4 regions of the Kitasatospora sp. NPDC098663 genome follow, and region 4 is predicted to be linked to each of the others. Evidence: riboswitches for the same ligand, from Rfam matches in the RefSeq annotation. Region 4 holds a riboswitch; each other region holds the start of a gene.
The links. Region 4 has a riboswitch for cobalamin ahead of ACIQVZ_RS07530 (prenyltransferase/squalene oxidase repeat-containing protein). Riboswitches for the same ligand answer to the same signal wherever they lie in the genome.
Positions count from the first base shown of each region.

Region 1: linked by a shared signal. The riboswitch ahead of ACIQVZ_RS09045 (HoxN/HupN/NixA family nickel/cobalt transporter) and the one ahead of ACIQVZ_RS07530 (prenyltransferase/squalene oxidase repeat-containing protein) in region 4 are both predicted to bind cobalamin.
Region 2: linked by a shared signal. The riboswitch ahead of ACIQVZ_RS17105 (FecCD family ABC transporter permease) and the one ahead of ACIQVZ_RS07530 (prenyltransferase/squalene oxidase repeat-containing protein) in region 4 are both predicted to bind cobalamin.
Region 3: linked by a shared signal. The riboswitch ahead of ACIQVZ_RS05630 (cobalamin biosynthesis protein) and the one ahead of ACIQVZ_RS07530 (prenyltransferase/squalene oxidase repeat-containing protein) in region 4 are both predicted to bind cobalamin.

Region 1 covers NZ_JBIWAP010000006.1:212,644-216,751, reverse strand. Annotated here, with positions in the region: gene rpsN (30S ribosomal protein S14) at 1-293, opposite strand, end outside; gene rpmB (50S ribosomal protein L28) at 293-529, opposite strand; gene rpmG (50S ribosomal protein L33) at 655-819, shown strand; gene ACIQVZ_RS09045 (HoxN/HupN/NixA family nickel/cobalt transporter) at 932-2,047, opposite strand; cobalamin riboswitch at 2,077-2,291, opposite strand; gene ACIQVZ_RS09040 (ArsR/SmtB family transcription factor) at 2,373-2,756, shown strand; gene ACIQVZ_RS09035 (DNA-formamidopyrimidine glycosylase family protein) at 2,776-3,585, opposite strand; gene ACIQVZ_RS09030 (AAA family ATPase) at 3,667-4,108, opposite strand, start outside.
Region 2 covers NZ_JBIWAP010000013.1:195,656-199,763, forward strand. Annotated here, with positions in the region: gene ACIQVZ_RS17090 (CGNR zinc finger domain-containing protein) at 1-235, shown strand, start outside; gene sodX (nickel-type superoxide dismutase maturation protease) at 284-646, opposite strand; gene sodN (superoxide dismutase, Ni) at 948-1,343, shown strand; cobalamin riboswitch at 1,432-1,571, shown strand; gene ACIQVZ_RS17105 (FecCD family ABC transporter permease) at 1,661-2,743, shown strand; gene ACIQVZ_RS17110 (ABC transporter ATP-binding protein) at 2,743-3,507, shown strand; gene ACIQVZ_RS17115 (ABC transporter substrate-binding protein) at 3,530-4,108, shown strand, end outside.
Region 3 covers NZ_JBIWAP010000004.1:72,876-76,983, forward strand. Annotated here, with positions in the region: gene ACIQVZ_RS05620 (hypothetical protein) at 1-630, opposite strand, end outside; gene ACIQVZ_RS05625 (alpha/beta hydrolase family protein) at 976-2,088, opposite strand; cobalamin riboswitch at 2,441-2,573, shown strand; gene ACIQVZ_RS05630 (cobalamin biosynthesis protein) at 2,681-3,649, shown strand; gene ACIQVZ_RS05635 (cobyric acid synthase) at 3,646-4,108, shown strand, end outside.
Region 4 covers NZ_JBIWAP010000005.1:182,001-186,108, forward strand. Annotated here, with positions in the region: gene ACIQVZ_RS07530 (prenyltransferase/squalene oxidase repeat-containing protein) at 1-2,535, opposite strand, end outside; cobalamin riboswitch at 2,639-2,782, opposite strand; cobalamin riboswitch at 2,860-2,936, shown strand; gene ACIQVZ_RS07535 (hypothetical protein) at 3,070-4,108, shown strand, end outside.

The DNA.
Region 1 (4,108 bases), on a different contig from region 4:
TTGCGGACGCCGGGCAGGTGGCCGGCGTGGGCGTGGACGCGGAGGTTGACCCGGGAGAGGCCGAAGGCGCGCAGGTAGCCGCGGGGGCGGCCGTCGACGGCGTCGCGGTTGCGGATCCGGGTGGCGCTGGCGTCGCGGGGCTGGCGGGCGAGTTCGGCCTGGGCGGCGGCGCGTTCGGCGGGGGCCGTGCCGGGACTGGCGATGATCCGCTTGAGCTCGGCGCGGCGCTCGGCGTACCGGGCCACGACGGCACGGCGCTGCTCGTTCTTGGCGATCTTGCTCTGCTTGGCCATCAGGCCTTCCCCCCTCGGGCGCGGATGCGGGCGACGGCGGCCTCGATGCCGATCGTGTCGATGGTGCGGATGCCCTTGGCGCTGAGGGTGAGCCGGACGTACCGGCCCTCACCGGGCAGCCAGTAGCGCTTGTGCTGGATGTTGGGGTCGAAGCGGCGGCGGGTGCGGCGGTGCGAGTGCGAGATCGCGTTGCCGAATCCGGGCCGACGGCCGGTGAGTTGGCAGTGGGCGGACATGGGTGCTCCCTGGCGTCCGGGAATGGGCAGGACGGAGCTCACGTTACACCAGATGAAAATGACTTCCATTTCGGTGTACGGTTTCGCCCCGACCCCGAACACCCCGCCAACCCGGGAGGACACCCATGGCCCGTAACGAACTGCGCCCCGTCATCAAGCTCCGCTCCACCGTCGGCACCGGCTACACGTACGTGACCCGCAAGAACCGCCGCAACGACCCGGACCGGATGGTCCTGCGCAAGTACGACCCGGTCGCGCGCCGGCACGTCGACTTCCGCGAAGAGCGCTGAACCCCGCCCGCCCGACGACCGGCACCGACCCGCGGCGACGGAACGGCGCCTCCCCCGGGATCCCGGGGGAGGCGCCGTCGCCGCCCGCTGCCGTCGCCGGTCGCAGCCGTCGCTACTCGGCGGCCGCCCAGCGCTTCTCCACCCGGGCCAGCTTCCAGTAGGCGATCGCCGCGGCCCAGACCACCACGAACAGCCCGGCGATCGCGTAGCCGACGTTGTCCAGCGAGATGCCCGCGATCCAGCCGGTGACCGGGTCGGTCAGATCGAGCTTCTCGTGCAGCACGCCGACCAGTTCGATGGTGCCGATGACGAAGGCCACCGCGATCGACAGCCCGGTGATCGTCAGGTTGTAGTAGACCTTCCGGACCGGGTTGGCGAAGGCCCACTGGTACGCGAAGTTCATGAACGTCCCGTCCAGGGTGTCGAACAGGCTCATCCCGGCCGCGAACAGCAGCGGCAGGCAGACGATCGCGTACCAGGGCAGCCCGGCCGCCGCCCCCGACCCGGCCATCACCATCAGGGTGACCTCGGTCGCGGTGTCGAAGCCCAGCCCCAGCACCATGCCCACCGGGAACATCTGCCCGGGCCGGGTGATCGACCGGGTCGCCCGGTTCAGCACCCGGGCCATGAAGCCGCGCGAGTTGAGGTGCTCCTCCAGCTGCGCCTCGTCGTACGACCCGGCCCGCATCGCCCGGAACACCTTGAGTATGCCGAGCAGCGCGGCCAGGTTGAGCGCGCCGATCAGGTAGAGGAACGCGCCGGAGGCCGTCGTGCCGACCATCCCGAGCCACTTGTGGGTGGTCGAGTCGTCGTCCATCAGCGTGCTGGCCAGCTGCGCGCCGCCCGCCACCAGGGCGGCCATCAGCACCACCATCGAGGAGTGCCCGAGGGCGAACCAGAAGCCGACCGAGACCGGCCGCTTGCCGTCCGCCATCAGCTTGCGGGTGGTGTTGTCGATCACCGCGATGTGGTCGGCGTCGAAGGCGTGCCGCATGCCGAGGGTGTACGCGGTGATCCCCAGGCCCACCCCGAAGACCTGGGTGCCGACCGCGTAGTTGTGGGGCGCGACCAGGAAGACGAGCGTCCCGAAGGCCACCACGTGCATGGCCAGGATCACCCCCATCAGCCCGGCCGTGCGAACGGTGTCCTCGCGCTTCCAGCGGAACGTGGGCAGCGCGGACGGTGTCGCCGGAGCCTCGGCAGCCGCGGCGGTTTCGGGCAGGGTCATTCGGGTCACGCTCCAGCACCTCGTGGAAACACTTCGTGAGATGCCGTGGCCGGTCTCCTGGCTTACGGGGGTCCCGTACCCGCCTTCCCAGGTGCGCGAGGCTCCCAGTGGCGTCGTGGGTACGGACGTCTCTCCATCGTCGACGATCACGATGGCCCGATCACAGTGGCGAGGGCCGCTCCGGACTGGGATCCCTGAGGATCCGTCACCGGTCTTCCCGAGCACCACGGCGGGGAACACCGTAGGGGCCAGGACCCACCCTTGCAAGGCTGCGCACCTGCGCAGGTGTCCAGGATCACAGGCCCCCTGCTGCAACAATGTGCGCATGCATCTCGTACCGGCCGACCGCGCGGGCCACCGCACCATCGACGGACACCGGGTCTGCGAGGCCATCGCCGCGATCGGCGACCCCGCGCACGTCCGCACCTGGGCCGAGCGGTTCTCCCTGCTCGCCGACCCCGGGCGGCTCGCCCTCCTGCTCGCCCTCCACCGGGCCGGCCCGCTCGCCGTCTCCGACCTCGCCGTGGCCACCGGCATGCGCGACCCCGCCGTGTCCCAGGCCCTGCGGCTGCTCCGCACCGCGGGCGTGGTGACCGGGGACAAGGACGGGCGGGTCGTGCGCTACCGGCTCGTGGACGAGTCCCTGCGCCCCCTCCTCGACGCGTGCGCCGCCGCCGAACACCACGAGCCCGGCGCGGCCTTCGGCTGACCGGCCGGGCAGGGCCTGGTCAGGCCGCCTGGCAGGCGGGGCACCAGAAGAGGTTGCGCGCGGCGTGCTGTTCCGTCCGGACGTCGGTGCCGCAGACCAGACAGGGCATCGCGGCCCGCCGGTAGACGTACACCTCGCCGCCGTGGTCGTCGACGCGCGGCGGTCGGCCCATCGCCTCGGGGGTGTGCTCGGGCCGGACGGTGTCGATCCGGCCCGCGCCGACGCCCTCGTGCATCAGGGCGACCAGGTCGGCCCAGATCGCGTCCCACTCGCCCCGGGTGAGGTCACGGCCGGCGCGGTGCGGGTTGATCCCGTGGCGGAACAGCACCTCGGCCCGGTAGACGTTGCCCACCCCGGCCAGCACCTTCTGGTCCATCAGCAGCGCGGCGACGGTCGTCCGGCTGGCCGATATCCGGCGCCAGGCGGCCTGCGGGTCGGCGTCGGCCCGCAGCGGGTCGGGGCCCAGCCGGGCGGCGACGGCGGCCTTCTCCGCGCCGGTGACCAGCGCGCAGGTGTTGGGGCCGCGCAGGTCGGCGTAGCCGTCGTCGTTGGCCAGCCGCAGCCGGACCAGGCCGACCGGCTCGGGCGCGGGCCCGGTACCGAAGGCGAAGCCGCCGTAGAGGCCGAGGTGGACGTGCACCCAGCCGCCCTCCTCGAAGCCGAGGAACAGGTGCTTGCCGACGGCTTCGGCCGCGGTGAGCAGCTGCCCGTCGATGGCCTTGGCCTCGTCGGCGAACCGGCCCTGCGGGCTGGACACCTCGACCGGGCGGCCGCCGAAGGCCTTCCGGTTCTCGGCGGCGAGGCGGTGGATGATGTGGCCTTCCGGCACGGGCGTCAGCTCCCCCGGGGTGGTTCGATCAGGACCCGCCCATCATCGCAGTCGGCACCGACACCACCGGATCGTCGCGGGTCAGCGCACCGGCATGCCCATCAGCCGGGCCAGGATGACGCGGTCCAGCTCGGCGGCGGTGCCGGCCACGTCCAGGTACGAGTTGTCGATGATCGGCAGCCCGGAGTTGTACCAGCCGGCCATCCGGCCGTGGATCCGCGCCACCTCCTCGTCGCCGAGCCGCCGGGTGCCGCCGCGCCGGGCGTTGCGGTGCAGCACGGAGTCCAGGCTGGGCAGCAGCACGACCGGGATCATGCCGGGACCGATGTGCCGCTTCCAGCCGCCGAGGCCGATGGCCGGGCGGTCCGGGAAGACGGCGTCGTCGATGATGCAGGAGATGCCGTTGGCGAGGTAGTTGCGGCAGGCGAAGCCGCAGGTGCGGCGGGCCAGCCGGTACTGCGCCTCGGAGGCGTTGTTCCAGCCGGACTGCGGGTTGGCGAAGCCGGACTGCACCCACTCGCGG
Region 2 (4,108 bases), on a different contig from region 4:
CGCGCACTTCAGCGCGGTCGCCTGCATGGGCCTGGCCGTCCACCTGACCGAGCTGGGCGCCGACCGGCTCGGCATCTGCCAGGCCGCACCCTGCCGCAACGCCTACCTGGACACCTCGACCAACCGCTCCCGCCGCTACTGCTCGGACCGCTGCGCGACCCGCGCCAACGTCGCCGCGTACCGGGCCCGCAAGCGCCAGGAGGCCGAGGCCGCGGCACTCGGCGCCGCCGGCTAGGCCCAATGCCAGTGACTTTGGGCCTAGGTCCGGGCCGGGCTCAGGGGATCAGAGCTGCTCCGCCCAGACGCCCAGGCGGCGGGCCAGGCCCGGCACCCGGGCCAGCCGGGTGCTCAGCAGCAGCCGCTCCAGCCGCCGCCCCGGCGCCAGCCAGGCCGGGCGCGGGCGCAGCCGCAGCAGCACCCGGCCGAGCACCAGCTCGTCCGGGACCGGGCCGTAGCTGCGGCTGTCGCTGTCCACCGGGCGGTTGTCGGACAGCAGCCACCAGCCCCTCGGACGCCGCTCGGCGGCCCGCTTCACCACCAGCAGGTCCTGCTGGAAGGGGTGCCGGAAGAGCACCACCGCGCCGGGCCGGATCGGCGCGCCGTAGCGCACCAGCAGTTGGTCGCCCTCGCGCAGGGTCGGGACCATCGACGGGCCCGCCACGTCGACCAGCCCGAACGGCACCGCGCCGCCGCCCCGGCCCCGCCCCCGGGGTTCCGTGCCCGCCGGTTCCGTGCCCGCCGGTTCCGTGCTCCGCGCCACGACTCCTCCTCCCGGACCGCCCGGTCCCAGTCTGCCGTACGGACCGTCACCCCGTTCGATCCGTTCGGTGTCCGGATTACCCCGGTTCCGGGTCCGCCTTTTGCCCTAGGCCCACCGCCCGATCGCGAAACCCCGGGTGCGGAAGGGTAATCTCGGGCGCGGGAAGACGATCTAAGGAAGGACTCCCATGTTCTCTCGTCTGTTTGCACCGCGCGCCACCGCCCACGCCCACTGTGACCTGCCCTGCGGCGTGTACGACCCGGCGCAGGCCCGGATCGAGGCCGAGTCGGTCAAGGGCACCCAGGAGAAGTACCAGGCCAACGAGGACCCGGCTTTCCGCACCCGCGCCCTGATCATCAAGGAGCAGCGTGCCGAGGCCGTCAAGCACCACATCTCGGTGCTGTGGAGCGACTACTTCAAGGCCCCGCACTTCGAGAAGTACCCGCAGCTGCACCAGCTGATCAACGACACCCTGAAGGCCGCCTCGGCCGCCAAGGCGTCCACCGACCCCGCCACCGGCCAGGCCCTGCTGGACCTGATCGCCGAGGTCGACAAGATCTTCTGGGAGACCAAGCAGGCCTGAGCCTGACGCGTCGCCACCCGACCGCCCCCGTCCGCAAGCCCGGACGGGGGCGGTCGTGCGTCCACGCCCCACCCGGGCCCGGTAAGGGTTGCCTAGCCTGAGTGGCTGTTATGCTGCCAGGGCGTCCGAGGGGGAAGTCCGGTGTGAATCCGGCGCTGACCCGCAACGGTGAGCACGGCCCCTGGGGCCGTGCCAGCCCGATCGCCCCCGGCCGCTGAACTCCCGACAACTCGCCGTGGACTGCGAGGGGATGGCGCCCGGGCCCGCACCCGACCGGTGCCGCCCCCGCGCACCCGCGGCCCGAGGCAAGGCGCACCGTGAGCAGCACCGCAGCCGCGGGCAGTGGCGCAACGAGCCCGCCCGCCCGCCGAATACCCGCCCTCCCGCTCGCCGTCGGCCTGGCCGCCGCCCTGCTGCTCTCGCTGCTCTGCGGCGTGGCGCTGGGCGCCTCCGGGATCGGCCTGCCCCGCGCCCTGCGGCTGCTGGCCGCCGGGCTGACGGGCGGACGGCTGGAGGCGGACGAGGCCGCCGCCTACGCGATCGTCTGGGAGATCCGGCTGCCGCGCACCGTACTGGCCGCCGTGGTCGGCGCCGGGCTGGCCGCCACCGGCGTCGCCGTCCAGGCCCTGGTGCGCAACGCGCTGGCCGACCCGTTCGTGCTCGGCATCTCCTCCGGCGCGGCCGTCGGCGCCAACGCCGTGCTGCTGCTCGGCGCCTTCGCCTCGCTCGGGGTGTGGGCGATCTCGGCCTCCGCGTTCGGCTCGGCGCTGGTCGCCATGGTGCTGGTCTACCTCGCGGCGCGGACGGCCTACGGGCTCACCCCGCTGCGGCTGGTGCTCACCGGCACCGCGCTCTCCTACGGCTTCTCCGCCGTCACCGCGCTGATGGTCTTCGCGGCCGCCCGCGGCGAGGCCGCCCGGGACGCCATGATGTGGCTGCTCGGCAGCCTCGGCGGCGCCACCTGGGGCTCGGTGCCGATCGCCGCCGCCACCGTGCTGGCCGGCGTGGCGTATCTGGCCTGCTCCGCCGGCCGGCTGGACGCGCTCGCCATGGGCGACGAGACGGCCGCCTCGCTGGGCGTGGACCCGGACCGGCTGCGCCGCGAGCTGTTCGTGGTGACCGCCGCCGTCACCGGCACGGTGGTGGCCGTCAGCGGGGCGATCGGCTTCGTCGGGCTGATGGTGCCGCACCTGGCCCGGATGCTGGTCGGCGCCGGGCACCGCCGGGTGCTGCTGGTCGCGCCGCTCGCCGGGGCGCTGCTGCTGGTCTGGGTGGACATCGTCTCGCGCACCCTGCTGGCGCCCGCCGAACTGCCGGTCGGGGTGGTCACCGCAGTGCTCGGGGTGCCCTGTTTCCTGCTGCTGATGCGCCGTCGCGGCTATTCCTTCGGAGGCCGCTGATGGATCTCGCCCTGGACTCCGTCTCGGTCGAGCTGGCCGGCGCCCGGCTGGTCCACGACGTCGCCCTGGACGCCGCCGCCGGGCAGGTGGTCGGGCTGGTCGGGCCCAACGGCAGCGGCAAGTCGACGCTGCTGCGCTGCGTCTACCGGGCGCTGCGGCCGGCCGCCGGGGCCGTCCGGCTGGACGGCGCGGACCTGCACGCGCTGACCGCGCGCGAGGCCGCCAGGCGGGTGGCCGCACTCCCCCAGGAGCACTCCGCCGAGTTCGACTTCACGGTGGCCGAGGTGGTCGCCATGGGCCGGCTGCCGCACCGGCGCGGCCTGGGCGGCCCGGGCGCGGACGACCACGCGCGCTGCACCGAGGCGCTGCGCAAGGTCGGCGCCGAGCAGTTGGCCGGGCGGGGCTTCCTGAGCCTGTCCGGCGGCGAGAAGCAGCGGGTGCTGATCGCCCGCGCGCTGGTCCAGGAGCCCCGGCTGCTGGTGCTGGACGAGCCCACCAACCACCTGGACATCGGCCACCAGCTGGACGTGCTGGCGCTGGTCCGGGAGGCCGGCCCGACGGTGCTCACCGCGCTGCACGACCTCAACCTGGCGGCCGGCCACTGCGACCTGCTGTACGTGCTGCGGGCCGGCCGGATCGTCGCCTCGGGGCCGCCCGCCGAGGTGCTCCGACCCGCCCTGCTGGCCGAGGTGTTCGGCGTCCGGGCCACCCCCGTCCGGCACCCGGCGACCGGCGCCGTCCAACTGCTCTTCGACCGGATCTGACCCACCCCCCGAAGGAACCCCCGTGCGCACCAAGGCCGTTGCCATCACCGCCCTGCTCACCCTCGGGCTCACCGCCTGCGGCGCCGAGATCGCCCCGAGCGGCGACGCCACCGCCGCCTCCGCCCACTACCCGGTGACCGTGGAGAACTGCGGCACCAAACTCACCTTCCCGCAGAAGCCCGCCCGGACGGTGACCAACGACGTCGGCATCACCGAGCTGATGCTCGCCCTCGGCCTGGCCGACCGGATGGCCGGCTACGTGATGCCCGACGACAAGGGCCGGGTCGACCAGGTCGCCTGGAAGGACGGCTACCAGCAGACCGCGTGGCTCTCCAAGAAGGAGATCACCAAGGAGACCGTGCTGGGCGCCAAGGCCGACCTGGTCTTCGCCGGCTGGCACTACGGCTTCGACGAGGGCCGCGGCTTCACCCCGCAGGCGCTCAAGGACCTCGGCATCCCCTCGTACGTGCTCAGCGAGTCCTGCCGCAGCGGCAAGGGCACCGAGCGCGGCGTGATGTCCCCGCTGGACGCGCTCTACACCGACCTGGCCAACCTCGGCGAGATCTTCGACGTCCGCGACCGGGCGGACAAGCTGGTCGCC
Region 3 (4,108 bases), on a different contig from region 4:
CAGGCCCGAACCGTCCGCGCCACCCACCCGGCGCTCGTCCAGCCCCCGGCGCAGCAGCTCCAGCAGTTCGCCGTCCGACACCGGACCGGCCACCAGGTGCAGGAACGACAGCAGCTGCGGCGCCTGGTCCACCGCCTGGCCGGCCAGCACCGCGAACACGCCCCGCAGGGCGGCGGGCGGCACCGGGGCGAGCAGCGTCCAGGCGTCGAACAGTGCCGACCAGCCGCGGACCACCGCCTCGTCGTCGTGCTCCCAGGCGTGCAGGCGCCAACCCGGGACCGCACCGCCGTCCCTGGCCTCCACCAGGCCGACCAGCAGTGCCTGCCCCCACGCCTTGGCGGCGGCGCCGACCGTCATGGCCAGCGCCCGACCCGCCGCACGGGCGTCGTCGGGCAGCAGCTCGCCCCGCTTGTCGACCTCTTCCAGGTCCCCCGCCCAGCGGGCGATCCGGACGGCGTCCACCAGCATCCGGCGGGCCAGCGGCGCCAGCTCGGCCGGCGCGGGGAAGCCCTCCGGTACGGGAACCCTCCCCCGACCGGGCGCCGCAGCGGGCCCTCGTCGGCGGGGTACCCCGGCCCCGCCCGGCTTGCCGGCGGCGGGCCGGTGGGCCGTACCGGGGAGACGGGTCACCGTCGCACCAGTACCGATCGTCGGAGGGAGCGGGGCATCACGGTCGCGCGGATTCCGAGACGTCACGTCGAGCAGTCTTCCCCTTGTACCGGCCTTCTGTCACATCCGGTTGGCTGTACGGACGGGCGGCCGTCGACGGCACCTCCCCAAGATCGGGCAACAATCGGGCAACAGAGGCAAACCGCCTGGCCGGAAACAGGTGGCGGGGTCATGCCATCCCGGCGCAACCCTTGCGGCGGCGGTCGCGCTACCCGCCCGACCGGTCACGCTCCGTGGCTGACGGGTGAGGTTCGGGTTTCGTACAGAGGCCCTGTCGGTGTGACTTCTCGTGCGGGGGGGCTGGGTTCAGAGAAGGGGGGTGAGCCAGCGGCGGAGGAGTTCGGTGTAGTGGGTGGGGGCGGAGTTCCAGAGGGTGGCGTGGTCGGCGCCCGGGAAGGGTCGGAGGCTGACCACGCCGGGGCGGGCGGCGGCGAGGCGCTCGGCGGCGCGGAAGGGGGCGACCTGATCGTCGGGGCTGTGCAGCAGGAGGGTGGGGACGCGCAGGTCGGCGCCCTCGGCGATGCGGCTGAAGTCGGCGAGGTCGACGCCGGTGCGGCCCTCGGCGGCGAGGGCGCCGAGCTCGGCGGCGGCGCCGGTGTAGCCGACCCGGGCGGCGCCGCGGCGGGCGGTGGCGGGCAGGTCGAGGACCGGCGAGTCCAGGACGAGGCCGCTGACGGCATGGGCCCAGGCGGAGCGGGCGGCCGTCTGGAGGGCCATGGTGGCACCGAGGGACCAGCCGTACAGGATGACCCGGCCGGCGCCGCTGTCGAGGGCGAGCCGGACCGCCGACTCGACGTCGCGCCACTCGGTCTCGCCGAAGTGGCCGAGCCCGTCCGGCGAGGCCGGGGCGCCCTGGTCGCCCCGGTAGGTGACGGCGAGGGCCGGCAGGGCGAGGCGGTCGAGGACGGGGAGGACCGGGAGGGTCTGCTGCCGGTCGGCGCCGGGGCCGTGGACGAGGATCACCCAGGTGCCGCGTTTGCCGTCGAGGCGCCAGGCGGGGAGGGCGCCGAGTTCGCCGTCGGCGGCGGTGTCGGTGAAGGGGAGGCCGAGCGCCTCGGTGGGGTCGCCGAGGTGGACGCGGGGGGTGAAGTGGACCTCGGTGCCGGGGGTGAGGGTGCCCCGGTCCGCGCGGACGAGGCGGCGGGTGACGCCGTTCTCGTCGCTGTGCAGGACCTCCTCGACGACGGCGTGGCCGTGGTCGTCCCATTCCACGGCCCAGCGGCCGGGGCGCAGGCTCTCGGGGCGGCGGTTGAAGGTGATCCGGCCCGCGGCGAGGCTCCGCACCAGGACGGGGCCGGACTCCCGGGCGGCGCTCGCCGGGTGGACCAGCCGCTCGGAGGCCCGACGGCCGATCACCAGGACGGCGGCCCCGGCGCCGACGACGGCGGCCGCCACGACGGCCGCGGTTCCCCAACGCATATCGCTCCCCGCTCTGCTGGTCTTGGACCGGACGGTGTCCGGGCGGTGTGCGGACGGTGTTCGGGCACCAGTTCACCGGGGGGCCGCGCGGGCGGCCACCGGGCTGGGCCGTCCGGGGCACGGCGGGGGCTCGGGCGGGGCGGGCGTCAGGCACGGCGGGGCGTCGGGCGGGGCGGGCGTCAGGCACGGCGGGGCGTCGGGCGGGGCGGGCGTCAGGCACGGCGGGGCGTCGGGCGGGGCGGGCGGATCGGAGGTGGCGACGGGGCTCCGAGGTGTGACCAACCCCTCCGTGACCTCGGTTGACTCCCGGTTCGGCCGCGTGATGGGATCCTGGGGCCAAACGGAGGCATGCAGAGGAAGCCGGTGCGAGTCCGGCGCGGTCCCGCCACTGTCACCGGGGAGCACGCTCGGAACATCGCCACGGCGGGCCGTCAGAAGCCGCTGGAAGGCCCGGGGGTGCGTCCGACCCGGAAGCCAGGAGACTCTCGCCCCCGGTACGTCGATCCAGGGCGCGGACCCTGAGTGAGGACACGCACGCGATGCAGGCTGCCCCGCCCTGCCGGACCCCACGCGGCCTTCCGCCGAACCCGCCGTGCGCCCGCTGACCCGCGCCGCCGCGTTCGCGCTCGGCGCCGCCGCGGGCTTCGCCGCCGACGCCCGCTTCGCCGACCCCCGGCGCGGCCACCCGGTGGCCGTCTTCGGCAGTGCGGCGACCCGGCTGGAGCGGCGGGTGTGGCAGGACGACCGGGTGGCCGGCGCCGGGTACACGGCGCTGTGCGTGGGCGCGGTCGCGGCCGGCGCGGCGGCCCTGGACCGTACGGTGGGCCGGCGTCCGCTGGGCCGGGCCGCGCTGGCGGCCGCCGCGACCTGGACGGTGCTGGGCGGCACCTCGCTGACCCGCGAGGCGCGCACCATCGGCCGGTCACTGGCCACCGGCGACCTGACGGCCGCGCGGGAGCGGCTGCCGCACCTGTGCGGGCGGGACCCGAGCGCGCTGGACGGGCCTCAGATCGCCCGCGCGGTAGTCGAGTCGGTGGCCGAGAACACGGCGGACGCCGTGGTGAACGCGCTGGTCTGGGGCGCGCTGGCGGGCACCCCGGGGCTGCTGGCGTTCCGCGCGGTGAACACGCTGGACGCGATGGTCGGCCACCGCTCGCCGCGGTACGCCCGGTTCGGCTGGGCCTCGGCCCGGCTGGACGACGTGGCGGGCTGGCCGGGCGCCCGGCTGACGGCGCTGCTCACGGTGGCCGCCGCGCCGCAGCCGAAAACGGCCTGGCGGGTCTGGCGGCGGGACGGCTCGGCGCACCCGAGCCCGAACGCGGGCCAGGCGGAGGCGGCCTTCGCGGGCGCGGTGGGCGTCCGACTGGGCGGGACCCTCCAGTACGGGGAGCGGGTGGAGCACCGGCCGGTGCTGGGCGCGGAGTTGCGGCCGGTGACGGTCGACGACATCGAGCGGGCCTGCGTGCTCTCCCGGCGGGTGGGCGCGCTGGCCCTGGGTACGACGGTCGCGGGGCACGTCGCGCTGCGCTCGCTGACGACACGGTGGAGGGGAAGGGCATGAGCAACGCATTGCTGGTCGCCGGGACGACCTCGGACGCGGGCAAGAGCGTGGTGACCGCGGGCATCTGCCGCTGGCTGGCCCGGCAGGGGGTGCGGGTCGCTCCGTTCAAGGCGCAGAACATGTCGCTGAACTCCTTCGTCACCGCCGACGGCGCCGAGATCGGCCGGGCACAGGCGATGCAGGCGCAGGCGGCCCGGGTGGAACCGGAGGCGGCGATGAACCCGGTGCTGCTGAAGCCGGGCGCGGACGGCCGCAGCCAGGTGGTGCTGCTGGGCCGGCCGGTCGCCGAGGTGGGCGCGCTGGACTACCGCGAGCGCAAGCCCGTCCTGCTGGAACGGTCGCTGGAGTGCCTGGCGGATCTGCGCCGCCGCTACGAGGTGGTGGTCTGCGAGGGCGCCGGCTCGCCCGCCGAGATCAACCTGCGGGACCGGGACATCGCCAACATGGGCCTGGCGACGG
Region 4 (4,108 bases):
GATCCCGGTGGCACCGCCGAGCACCTGCGTGGACGCGCGGACGTCCGACCCCGGCTGCCCGGCGGAGGCCACGTTGAACCCGCCGTCGCCGTTCTGCTGGCCCGACAGGAAGTCGCGCGCCTTGGCGATCTGGGCGCCGTACGTGGACTGGCGCAGTGTCATGCCCTGGATGGCGAGCGCGGCCGAGTTGGTCGAGTCGCCGGCCGCTCCCGGGAAGCCGCCGTCGGGCAGCTGCCGCGCGGCGAGCCAGTCGAGGCCCTGGTCGACGGCCCGCGCGGCTTCGTCGCCCGGCACGAGGGCGAGGGCCATGACGGCCATCGCCGTGCTGTCCACGTCGGAGTCACCGGTGGCGGGGATCAGGCTCGGCCACGAGCCGTCCTGGTGCTGGAGGCCCTTCAGGTAGGCGATCGCGGGAGCCGCGTTCGTCGAGTCCCCGGCCCGGAGCTGGGCCATGATGCCGAGCGCCTGGGAGAACACCGAGGTCGCGTAGGTGTAGTTGCCGGGCGCCGCGCAGCCGGTGCTCTGGTCGGCCTTGGTGCACACGAGGGCGGCCAGGGCGGCGATCAGGTCGTGGCCGCCGAAGGCGCGCGGGTTGCGGCCGACCGCCTCGGCGAGCAGCGCCTCCTTTCCGATCGAGCCGCCGCCTGCGTACTCGGTGCCGATGCCGGTCCAGTCGTTGACGGTGCGCTCGCCGGCGTCCTTGCCCGGCTGGTCCAGGAAGTCGACGATCCTGCGCAGCGCGGCGTCGTCGGTGCCGGTGGCCGCGAGGGCGTAGGCGCCGTCGATGGTGAGGCCGAAGTCGGCGAAGGCCGGGAAGCCCTCGTAGTAGCGGCCGTTGATCAGGCGGGACGGGTCGGTGAGGTAGGCGCTGCCCTTGGCGGCGTCGGGGGTTCGCCCGGCAGGCGGCGTGGTCGCGGGCGAGGTCGGCGGGGTGGTGGCGGGTGTCGTCGGCGGGGCGGTGGCGTCCGGGTTGTGCCGGACGCTGGTGAGGTCGGTGCCGGTCAGGGCCAGGATCGCCTGCTCGGTGGCCGCCGGGTCCGGGTCGGTGGTCGACGCGTCGGGGCCGAAGCCGCCGTCCGTTCCCTGCCGGGCGGCGAGCCAGGCCGTGGCGGCGGCCCGGCGGGTGTCCTGTCCGGTGGCCCTGAACGCCTGGGCCGCGCTCGCGGTGCTGATGGTGTCACCGGGGGCGCCGAGGTACGGGAGGAGGGAACCGTCGGCCTGCTGTCCGGCCGCGAGCTGGTCCGACGCCTTCTTCGCGGCCGTCTCGTACCCGGGGGCCGTGCGCAGGGCGAGGACCGCGAGGCCGGTGGTGAGCGGGTCGGACTCGCAGTGGTCGCCGGCGACGATCATCGATCCGGCCACCCCGCCGTCGGCGCACTGGAGCACCGTGAAGCGGGCGAGCGCCGGGGCGGGTGGCGTGACGCCGGCGCGCTGGAGGGCGATGACACCGAGGGACTGGACCCAGGGCGAGGCCGCGCCGAGGAAGTCCCCGGCGGCGGTGCACTTGCCGTTCTCCCCCGCCGCCGTGCAGACGTGACCGGTGAGCGCGGCGATCAGGTCCCGGCCGCCGAAGGCCCGGGGATCGCCACCGGTGCTCTCGGCGACGAGGGCCAGCAGTGCGGCGGCCTTCGCATCGGGCCGGCCGGCCGGTCCGTCGGGATACAGGAAGGCGTCGGCGTGGGCGGAGAGGAAGGCGGTCGTCCGGCGCAGCGCCGGGTCCTGCGTGCCGGCGGCGGCGAGGGCGATGGCGGTGAGGGCGGTCCGGGGGTGGTCCGGCCCCTCGACGGCCCAGTTCTCCATGTGGTCGCCGCCGACGAGTTGGCGGGCCAGCCAGGCTGCGGCGGCCGCCGGGTCTCCGGTGGCGGACGGCCCGGTCGAAGTCGAGGTCGGAGTCGGGCTCGGGGTCGGGGTCGGGCTCGGGGTCGCCGAGGGTGACAGCGGGGCGGACGGCGAAGCCGACGAGCCGCCGCTCTTCGCCCGGACGGAGTCCGGCGCGAAGCCCGGCGCCCCGCTGGTGCCGCCGATGTCGGTGCCGCCGTACACCCAGGCCTCGACCTCGCCGGGCTCGGGCTTCTGCGTCCCGGCGCCGAACCGGCTGTAGGACCACGCCTGTTGGCCGGGTTCGGCGATCCAGTACGACCAGTACGCGGTGGCCTGCGGGGTGTTGACGCAGGGTTCTTCGGCCGGCGTCGGGTACTGGGTGCCGTTGTTGAAGGTCCCGGTTCCGAGTCGGCAGATGAAGGCGGGTCCGTCGTGCTCGGTTCCGGCGGTGGTGAAGCCGGCGGCGTGCAGCAGGTTCATCCCGGTCGTGGGGTGGGCGTCGCAGCCCCGGACGACGCCGCCGCCCCAGTGGGTGAAGTCGACGGCGACGATCGCGCCCGTCGTCGCCGTGCACTGCTCGATCGGGTCGGCGGCCGCGGTACCGGGGCGCCCGAACAGGACGCTTCCGCAGGCGGCGGCCGCGACAGCACCGGCGACCACCAAGGAGGCGAGGTCCCGGTTCCTGTGACGTGTGCGACTGCTGCTGACCCTCACGACGACTCCCTGGTCGGTCGACGCAGGACGCAACGGCGCAGCCCACGGTCTCCTGGGCAGGGACCGTCCGGACCGCGTCGTAGTCCGCGACGACGCAAGTGCTCTGTGAACAGGCCCCCGGTCCAGGCATTCCGGCTCACCCACCACAGGTGGGTCCACGGTTGCGGGTCAGCGCCGGAGTTCGACCGGCTTCCCCTGAATGCCGAGGGCAAAAAATCGGTTCATCAGACCACGCCGGTCGAACGGGAGTCAACGGGTCGTCATGTCGATCACACCACCTCGTGCGCCGGTGCGCCGTGCGGTAGCGTCCGCGGTGGCCGAGCGGGGGAACCCGGTGCGAATCCGGGGCTGACGCGCAGCGGTGTGGGGCGGCGATCACGCCGCCCTGAGCCCGAATGCCCGACCGGCCACGCACCATGGCGAAAGCCGGCCCACGCGATCCGGGCGGCGACCGCTCCGGCAGTCGCGCGCCCTCGAACGGGCGCCGGAACTCCGGGGCAGGGTCGGCGCCCGCCACCCCAAGGAGCCTGTCCCATGTCCCTCCTCGCCCCCGCGCGGACCACACCTTCCCGCGCCGCCTCCGCCGTCACCGTCGCCCTGACGGCCGGCGCGCTCCTGCTCTCCGCCGTCCCCGCCCACGCGACGGCCAGCCCGACCCAGATAGCCACCTCGAAGAGCACCGGCGTCACCTACCTGAAGTCGCTCCAGGCCGCCGACGGCAGCTACGTCACCGGCGGCGGGCTCTCCAACGAGTGGGCGTTCAGCGCACTCGCGGCCGCCGGCACGGCCGCCGCGGACGTCACCCCCGGCGGCGACCCCACCAAGAACGCCCGCCTGGTCTACCGCGGCCAGCTCGCCGCCCCCGGCTGGCCGAGCGCCTCGCCGGTCGTCACGGACTACGAGCGCGGCATCCTCAACGCCTACGCCGCCGGCATCGACCCCTCCCGGGTCGGCCCGGGCCGCAACCTCGTCGCCGACCTCGCCGCCTACTGGCAGACCGCCGAACCCGGCTACTACGGCCCGTCCGCCAACTTCAACGGCACCGTCTTCGGCCTCCTCGCCCTCGCGGGCGCCAGAACCCAGGCCGGCAGCCCTCGCGTCCCGCAGCCGCTGCTCGACGCCTCCGTCACCGCGGTGCGCGCCAACCAGCACAACGACGGCGGCTGGAACTTCAGCAAGGCCGCGGGCGACCCGAACGCCCTCGCCCAGGGCAGCGACATCGACATGACCGGCGCCGCCATGGCCTCGCTCTGCACCGGGGGCGTCGCCGCCACCGACCCGGCGATCGTCGCCGCCAAGAACTTCCTCAAGGGCAAGCTCACCGCCTCCGGCGCCTTCAACGCCATGTTCGGCGTCAACACCGACTCCAACGGCTGGGCCGTCTCCGGCCTCAACGCCTGCGGCATCAACCCCCAGGGCACCGACTTCACCAGCGGCACCGGCAAGAGCCCCGTCGACTTCCTGATCGCCCAGCAGTTCAAGCCCGGCGGCGGCTTCAAGTACCTGCCCACCGACACCAACCCCTCCCCCTACGCCTCCGTCGACGGCCTGCGCGCCGTCGCCGGCGCCGGCT